Regions from separate parts of the Burkholderia sp. EMB26 genome, predicted to be linked through region 2. Evidence: riboswitches for the same ligand, from Rfam matches in the RefSeq annotation. Region 2 holds a riboswitch; each other region holds the start of a gene.

Region 1 (2,257 bases), on a different replicon from region 2:
AGCAACTGCAGGATGCCGAACGCGACGGCGCCGCTCGAGACCATCACGCCGAGGAAGTTCCACATGCCCGACCAGATCACCGCGACGTTCGGCGTCAGCGAGTGCGTATAGATCACGGTCGCGACCGCGTTCGCGGTGTCGTGGAAGCCGTTGACGAATTCGAAGCCCAGCGCGATCAGCAGGGCGGCGCCGAGCAGCAGGTACGGGAACAGCGTCCCTTCGCGGACCGGCGCCAGATCGGCGACCAGGTGGGTGGCGATATAGACGGCGCCGAGCACGAGCACCAGCAGGAAGGCGGCATAGCCGACCTGCCGGGTGCGCGCGACGGAGCCCGGATTGTTCGGGGCGGACGAAGCAGGTTGATTCATGACGGCATCTCGTAGGGAACCGCGTCCGATCCTAGCTGCGGCTAGCAGTCAGTTTGATGACAGTCGGGACGACGAACGGTGTGTCTTACGGGGATGTAAGGCGAGTGGCGGCATGCGAGGCAGCGAGTCGCGTCGATCACTCACATAGTGAACACGACAGCGGCTTACGCGCCGGTATCGCGCTGCTCATCATCCGTCGCCGCCAACGTCCAGCCGGCCGGCGACGCGACGAACGTCGTGCACGACAGCGGCGCAACGTCGAGACGCGCGGCCGCGGCGTGGTCCATCCGCAGCACATGCGCGATGGCCGCGCGGACGATCGGCGCATGCGTGATCGCGATGACGTCGCGCTCGCGCGGCAACCCGTCGAACCACGTGCCGACCCGACGTGCGGCGGCGTCGAACGATTCGCCGCGATGCGGCGACGCGGACGGCGTGCCGATCCACGTGGCAAGTTCGTCAGGCAGATCGCGTGCGAGATCGTGCAGCCGCTTGCCTCGCCAGTCGCCGTAGTCGATGTCGCGCAGCGCGTCGTCGATGTCGGCGTGCAGCCCGAGTGCGTCGGCGGTCTGCGTTGCGCAGCGTGCCGGGCTGCACAGCACGAGCGAGCCGGCGATGGCCGTCCACCGGCCGTGCAGCGCGGCGGCTTCGGCAAGCCCGCGCGCGTCGAGCGGATCGTCGTCGGGAAACGTGCCGGTGCGCATCGCGCGGGTCGAGGCGTGCGCGATCAGGCGCAGCGAGGCATGCAGGTTCATGTCGGTGGTCGGATGATCCGGAGCGGGGCGCGCTTGCCCATCTGTCGTCGCTTCAATACGCGAACGTTCGCGCGTACAATTCGCCCGATACGAAGCGCGGAAGCCGGTGCAATTCCGGCGCGGTCGCGCCACTGTAACCGGGGAATCGATGATCCCGGAAGCCAGACCTGCCTTCGTACCCATCCATCATTTGTCGGGGCGCGATTCCCCTGAGGTGCATCCATGAGCGAAGCAGTGCTGAAGCCGGCGGTCGTGCCGGCACCCATCCCCGTCCGTGAGCTGTTGCCGTGGGCCGTGTTCGTCGGCCTGATCCTGCTGCTCGCACTCTATTTCGTCGGTGCGGAACAGGGCGCGACGTCGCTCGTGCCGGGCATGTATGTCCACGAATTCGTCCACGACGGCCGCCATCTGCTCGGCTTTCCCTGCCACTGACGCGGAGTAAAAGATGGTCGGAAAGCTGCTCATGCGCGGGATGCTCGCAGGCATCGCCGCGGGCCTCCTCACGTTCGGTTTCGCGAAAGTCGTCGGCGAACCGCAAGTCGATCAGGCGATCGCCCTCGAAGAGAAAACCGCCGCCGCCCAAGGCGAGGCACCGGAGCCGGAACTGGTCAGCCGCCACACGCAGGCCGGCCTCGGGCTACTGACGGGCGTCGTGACCTACGGCGCGGCATTCGGCGGGCTGTTCTCGCTGGTCTTCGCGTATGCGTACGGACGCGGCAGCCGCCTGCCGGCACGGCCGCTGGCCGCCTGGCTCGCGCTGGCGGCGTTCGTCGCGCTCGTGATCGTGCCGAACCTCAAGTACCCGGCCAATCCGCCGTCGGTCGGCGACCCCGATACGATCGGGTATCGCACGGGTCTGTTCTTCCTGATGATCGCGATCTCGGTCGCAACGATGGTGTTCTCGGTCAGCGTGCGCCGCCATCTGGTGGCGAAGCTCGGGCAGTGGAACGCGTCGATCGTCGCCGGGCTCGTGTTTGTCGCGATCATCGCGGCCGTGCAGATCGGGCTGCCGTCGGTCAGCGAGTTGCCGGCCGATTTCCCGGCGGCCTTGCTGTGGAAGTTCCGCGTGGCGGCCATCGGCATGCAGGTGATCATGTGGACGACGATCGGCCTGCTGTTCGGTGCGTGGGTCGA
Region 2 (2,257 bases):
GCCCTGTAGTGCATGTCGCCGGCGGCGGCGTACGATGTGGCGCCCGTCATCGCATCGGCCTCCTCAGCAACATCCACAGGAACACCGGCACGCCGATCAACGCGGTCATCACGCCGACCGGCAGTTGCGCGGGCGCGATCGCGGTGCGCGCGAGCAGGTCGGCCGCCATCACGCCGCCACCGCCCGCGAGCATCGCGGCCGGCAGCAGCATCCGCTGGTCGTTGCCGAACGCGAGCCGCAGCGCATGCGGCACGACGAGCCCGACGAAGCCGATCGTGCCGGCCGTCGTCACGGCAGCGGCGGCGGCCAGCGACGCGACGAGATAGATCCGCACGCGCAGCCGCGCGACCGGCACGCCGAGCGCCTGCGCGGTCGCGTCGCCGCGCAGCAGCACGTTCAGTTGCGACGCGGCCGGCAGCGCGACGCACGCGCTCAGCAACAGCGCGCCCCACGCGAACCACGGCGCCGTCGCGCCGTTCAGGTCGCCCGTCAGCCAGAAGATGATGCCGCGCAGCCGCGCATCGGGCGCGAGCGACAGCAACAGCGTGACGAGCGCGCCCCATCCCGCCGCGATCACGACGCCGGTGAGCAGCAGCCGCGGCGATGCGTCGCGCGATTCGCCGCGCCACAGCTCGCGTCTGGCGAGACCGAGCACGAGCGCGACCGAGACGAGCGAACCGGCGAACGCGGATGCGTCGACGAGCCACCACGCGCCGCCCGCGATCATCGCGACGAGCGCGAAGCCGGCCGCGCCGCCGGACACGCCCAGCACGTACGGCTCCGCGAGCGGATTGCGCAGCAGCACTTGCAACAACGCGCCGGCCAGCGCGAGCAGCGCGCCGCACGCGAAACCCGCGAGCGCGCGCGGCAGGCGCAGCGTGCGGACGATATCGGCAAACAGGGTATCGCCGCCGTGCGGCACGAGCGAAGCGAGTGCCTGCCACGGCGACATCGGCACGCTGCCGATCGACAGCGACGCGACGAACAGCAATGCGACCACGGCGGCCAGCGCGGCCCAGATGACAGTGGCGCGTGCGGCGCTCATGCGGCGCACGGCCGCGCGCCCGACGCACGGCGCATCCGCTTGCAGGGGCCGGCCGGGCGCGACGGGGGCGCGTGGCGGACGATTGGGGTCGGCATCGAAGAACGTTCCGTGAAGCATTGCGCGCCCCGCTTCCCCGCAGGCCGCGCGTCATGGAGCCCGTGCGGGCTCCCCGTCTCGGCCGGTATCCGGGCTGGCGGCGGTCCGGCTCGCCTTCCCGCGCGATGACGCGCAGTGGCCCGCGCCCGCGTGCGACCTGCACGCGAAACGCGCCCGAGCCGGCCTGCGTCATGCGACGCGGCCGCTTACCGTTGCGGGGGCAGCGCAGGTTGACGCGCTCGCGGAGCCCGCACCCTGCTTCCCGTTTAACCGCGCGTCCTGCGCGCGAGCACCGAGGCGGCGCCAGTTTAGGAGCCGGTCGCGCGAGCGTCAAGGAAGCGTCCGGAGACACGCGGGACGCGCCTATTCGCGGCAAGAAGCAGGGGTGTTACGACTGGAAACGTTACAGATGTCGGATTGCGCGTTATTCCGCGCTAAAATGCTGGGTCTTTAGAGGACGCAGCAAATGCTCAACGAACTCGAAACCCTATCTCAAAATATTGGCCGTCTGATTTCGCTGAACAAGCGCTATCACTCGGAACGGCTCGCGCTCGAGGAGCAGGTCGCGCAATTGCGCGCGGAAGCGGACACGGTCCGCGCGGAACTCGCGCAGCTGCGCGACGAACGCAATGCGCTCGCGGCCGAGCGCGACACGCTGTCGGCGAAGATCGACGACGCCCAGGTGAAACTGAACGCGATTCTCGAAAAGCTGCCGCGCTCGAAGAGCGCGGAGCAAGCCGACAACCAGCTCGACCTGCTGGATGCGCAGGCGCGCACGGATGGCGATGACGCGGCCAGCCACGGAGAACATGCATGAGCACCAAGCAGATCGAAGTCTCGATTCTCGGTCAGCCCTATCGGCTCGCCTGTTCGGCCGAGACCGAAGCGGCGCTGCTCGAAGCGGTCGCGCGCGTCGACGCCGAAATGTCGAAAATCCGCTCGAACAGCTCGGTACGCGGCACCGATCGCATCGCGGTGATGGCGGCGCTGTCGCTCGCATCGGAATTGCTGCGGCTGCAAACGAGCGTGCGGCATGGTGAAGCATTTCCGGCGGAGGAAATCCGTCGTACAATGCACCAGATGAACGAACAACTCGGTGCGGTGCTCGCACAGCAC
Region 3 (2,257 bases), 930 kb from region 2:
TTGCGCCGCGTCGAACGCGACGAGCGGCCAGCCGCGGCGCGCGCACAGCGTGCGCAGCGCACGGGCGCGAGCCTTGTCGACGAGCGTCGCGACGAGCGCCGGTTCGGCGGCCGGATAGCGCGCGAGCGCGGCGCGGATCGCGGCATCGAGTTGCGCGGCCGTGACGCCGGCGCGAAAACCGACACCGAGCGCGACGCGCATCATGCGTGGCCGCCGAGCGCCGCACGCACCGCCGGATCGTCGGCGAGCGCCGCGACGCGGCCGATCACGACGATCGCCGGCGATCCGATGCCGGTTTCGCCGACGCGCGCGACGAGCGTATCGAGCGTCGCGTGGACGTGGCGCTGTTCGGGCCGCGTGGCGTTCTCGATTGCCGCGCACGGCGTGTCGCCGGGCAGGCCGCCGTCGCGCAACGCCGCGGCAATCGCGTCGAGCCGGCGGATGCCCATGTAGACCACGATCGTCATGCGTGTGGCCGCGAGCGCGCGCCAGTCGGGCTCGTCGGCCCCCGCGCCGTGGCCCGTGACGAAGATCACGCCCTGCGCGTCGCCGCGGTGCGTGACCGGGATGCCGAGCGCGGCCGGCGCGGCGATGCCCGCGGTGATGCCGTTGACGACTTCCACCGGAAAGCCCGCCGCGCCGAGCGCGATCAGCTCCTCGCCGCCGCGGCCGAACACGAACGGATCGCCGCCCTTGAGCCGTGCGACGCTGCGGCCCGCGCGCAGGTGCGCGAGCATCGCGGCGACGATCGTCTCCTGCGGCGTCGACGCATGGCCGCCACGCTTGCCGACGTGCTCGATCAGCGCATCGGCGCGCGCATGGCGCAGCACGTCGGGGTTCACGAGATCGTCGACGAGCAGCACGTCGGCCGCGCCGATCGCGCGTACGGCCCTGAGCGTCAGCAGATCGGCGTCGCCGGGGCCGGCGCCGACGAGCCAGGCGCGGCTCATCGCGCGCGGCACGGCGCGCACCGTGTCGAAACAGTGGAACAGGGAAGGCGGGCGGCGCATCGGCGGCCGGCGGACAGGCAGTGCATGGCGGATCGGGCGAAACCCGCGCGAACGCGGGGGAATGCGCACCCGGTCCGTCCCCCGCGGATCGGGCGTTCGGCGAGCAGCGCGCTCGCCCCTTGCGTCGGCCGGTATCCGGGCTGGCCGCTTGCCAGACCGCAGCCTTCCCGCCCGGTCGAAGGGCAGTGGCATCGCGGGCGGCCTGGGCGCACGCGCGAGGAAGCGCGCGGCGCGGGCGGCGTACCGTTGCGGGGACAGCACAGGCCGGGCGGATGTCCGCCTCCTGTTTCCCGTTTAACTGCATGCACCGAATGCGCATGCGAGCACCGAACGCGGCGCATACGATAGCACAGGCCTGCAACGCGCAAGCCGCCCGGCGGAGCGGCTGCGCGGGGCGCCGGCGCCGCCCGCGAGGTCAGAACTTGTATGCCGCCGTCAGCGTGAACGTGCGTGGCGCGCCGGGCACGATCTGCGCGAGGCCCGTCGCATTCGCGTAGTAGTCGCGATCGGCCAGGTTGACGGCCGCCAGCGTCACCTCGAGGTCGCGCGTGCGATAGCCGGCCTTGCCGTCCCAGCGAAGGTACGCGGGCAGTTCGAGCAGGTTGTCGCGATCGGCGTAACGCGCGCCCTCGTACACGACCCCGAGTTCGGCGAAAAACCCGCGCAGCGGCGCATGGCTGACGAACAGGCTGCCGTTCGACGCCGACACGCCCGCCGAGCGCTTGCCCGCATACTTCGGCTCGGCGTCGACCACCCGCGCGTGTTGCCAGCCGATGCCGCCGCGGACGAACCAGTCGCCCGTGAGCCGGCCGGCGACGCCCAGTTCCAGGCCACGATTGCGTTCGAGGCCGGTGAGGTCGAAAAAGCCCGGGCGAACCGGGTCGGCGATGCGGCGGTTGTACAGGTCGAGCTGAAACAGCGCGAGCGTCGTGCTCAGCGCGCCATCGCGCCAGTCGCTTTTCACGCCGATCTCGTATTGGCGCGTGTATTGCGGGCCGAGATCGTTGGCGTTGCCGCGCGCGTCGGGCGTGATGCCGATCAGGTCGCCGCCGACCGGCGCGAAGTTCTTGCTGTACGACGCATACAGGCTGTGCGCGCCGACCGGCGACCACACGACGCCGAGCCGCGGGCTCCATGCCGTCGTCGTGCGCCGCGCATGCAGACCGTTCAGCGCGTTGGTCGAATCGACGTCGAAACGTTCCGCGCGCAGGCCGCCGAGCAGCTTCCACGCTCGCCCGAGGTCGACG

Evidence for each region. A riboswitch is a leader RNA that binds a small molecule or an ion and turns the genes downstream of it on or off. The one in region 2 is predicted to bind cobalamin.
Region 1: linked by a shared signal. The riboswitch ahead of KU887_RS24215 (CbtB-domain containing protein) and the one ahead of KU887_RS13140 (iron ABC transporter permease) in region 2 are both predicted to bind cobalamin.
Region 3: linked by a shared signal. The riboswitch ahead of cobA (uroporphyrinogen-III C-methyltransferase) and the one ahead of KU887_RS13140 (iron ABC transporter permease) in region 2 are both predicted to bind cobalamin.

What each region holds. Positions count from the first base shown of each region.
Region 1 covers NZ_CP078071.1:1,663,295-1,665,551, reverse strand. Annotated here, with positions in the region: gene KU887_RS24225 (inorganic phosphate transporter) at 1-368, opposite strand, end outside; gene KU887_RS24220 (histidine phosphatase family protein) at 533-1,123, opposite strand; cobalamin riboswitch at 1,170-1,313, shown strand; gene KU887_RS24215 (CbtB-domain containing protein) at 1,346-1,555, shown strand; gene KU887_RS24210 (CbtA family protein) at 1,569-2,257, shown strand, end outside.
Region 2 covers NZ_CP078070.1:2,792,012-2,794,268, forward strand. Annotated here, with positions in the region: gene KU887_RS13135 (ABC transporter ATP-binding protein) at 1-50, opposite strand, end outside; gene KU887_RS13140 (iron ABC transporter permease) at 47-1,162, opposite strand; cobalamin riboswitch at 1,204-1,453, opposite strand; gene KU887_RS13145 (ATPase) at 1,608-1,958, shown strand; gene KU887_RS13150 (cell division protein ZapA) at 1,955-2,257, shown strand, end outside.
Region 3 covers NZ_CP078070.1:1,863,729-1,865,985, forward strand. Annotated here, with positions in the region: gene KU887_RS08755 (cobalamin biosynthesis protein) at 1-204, opposite strand, end outside; gene cobA (uroporphyrinogen-III C-methyltransferase) at 201-1,010, opposite strand; cobalamin riboswitch at 1,119-1,356, opposite strand; gene KU887_RS08765 (TonB-dependent siderophore receptor) at 1,426-2,257, opposite strand, start outside.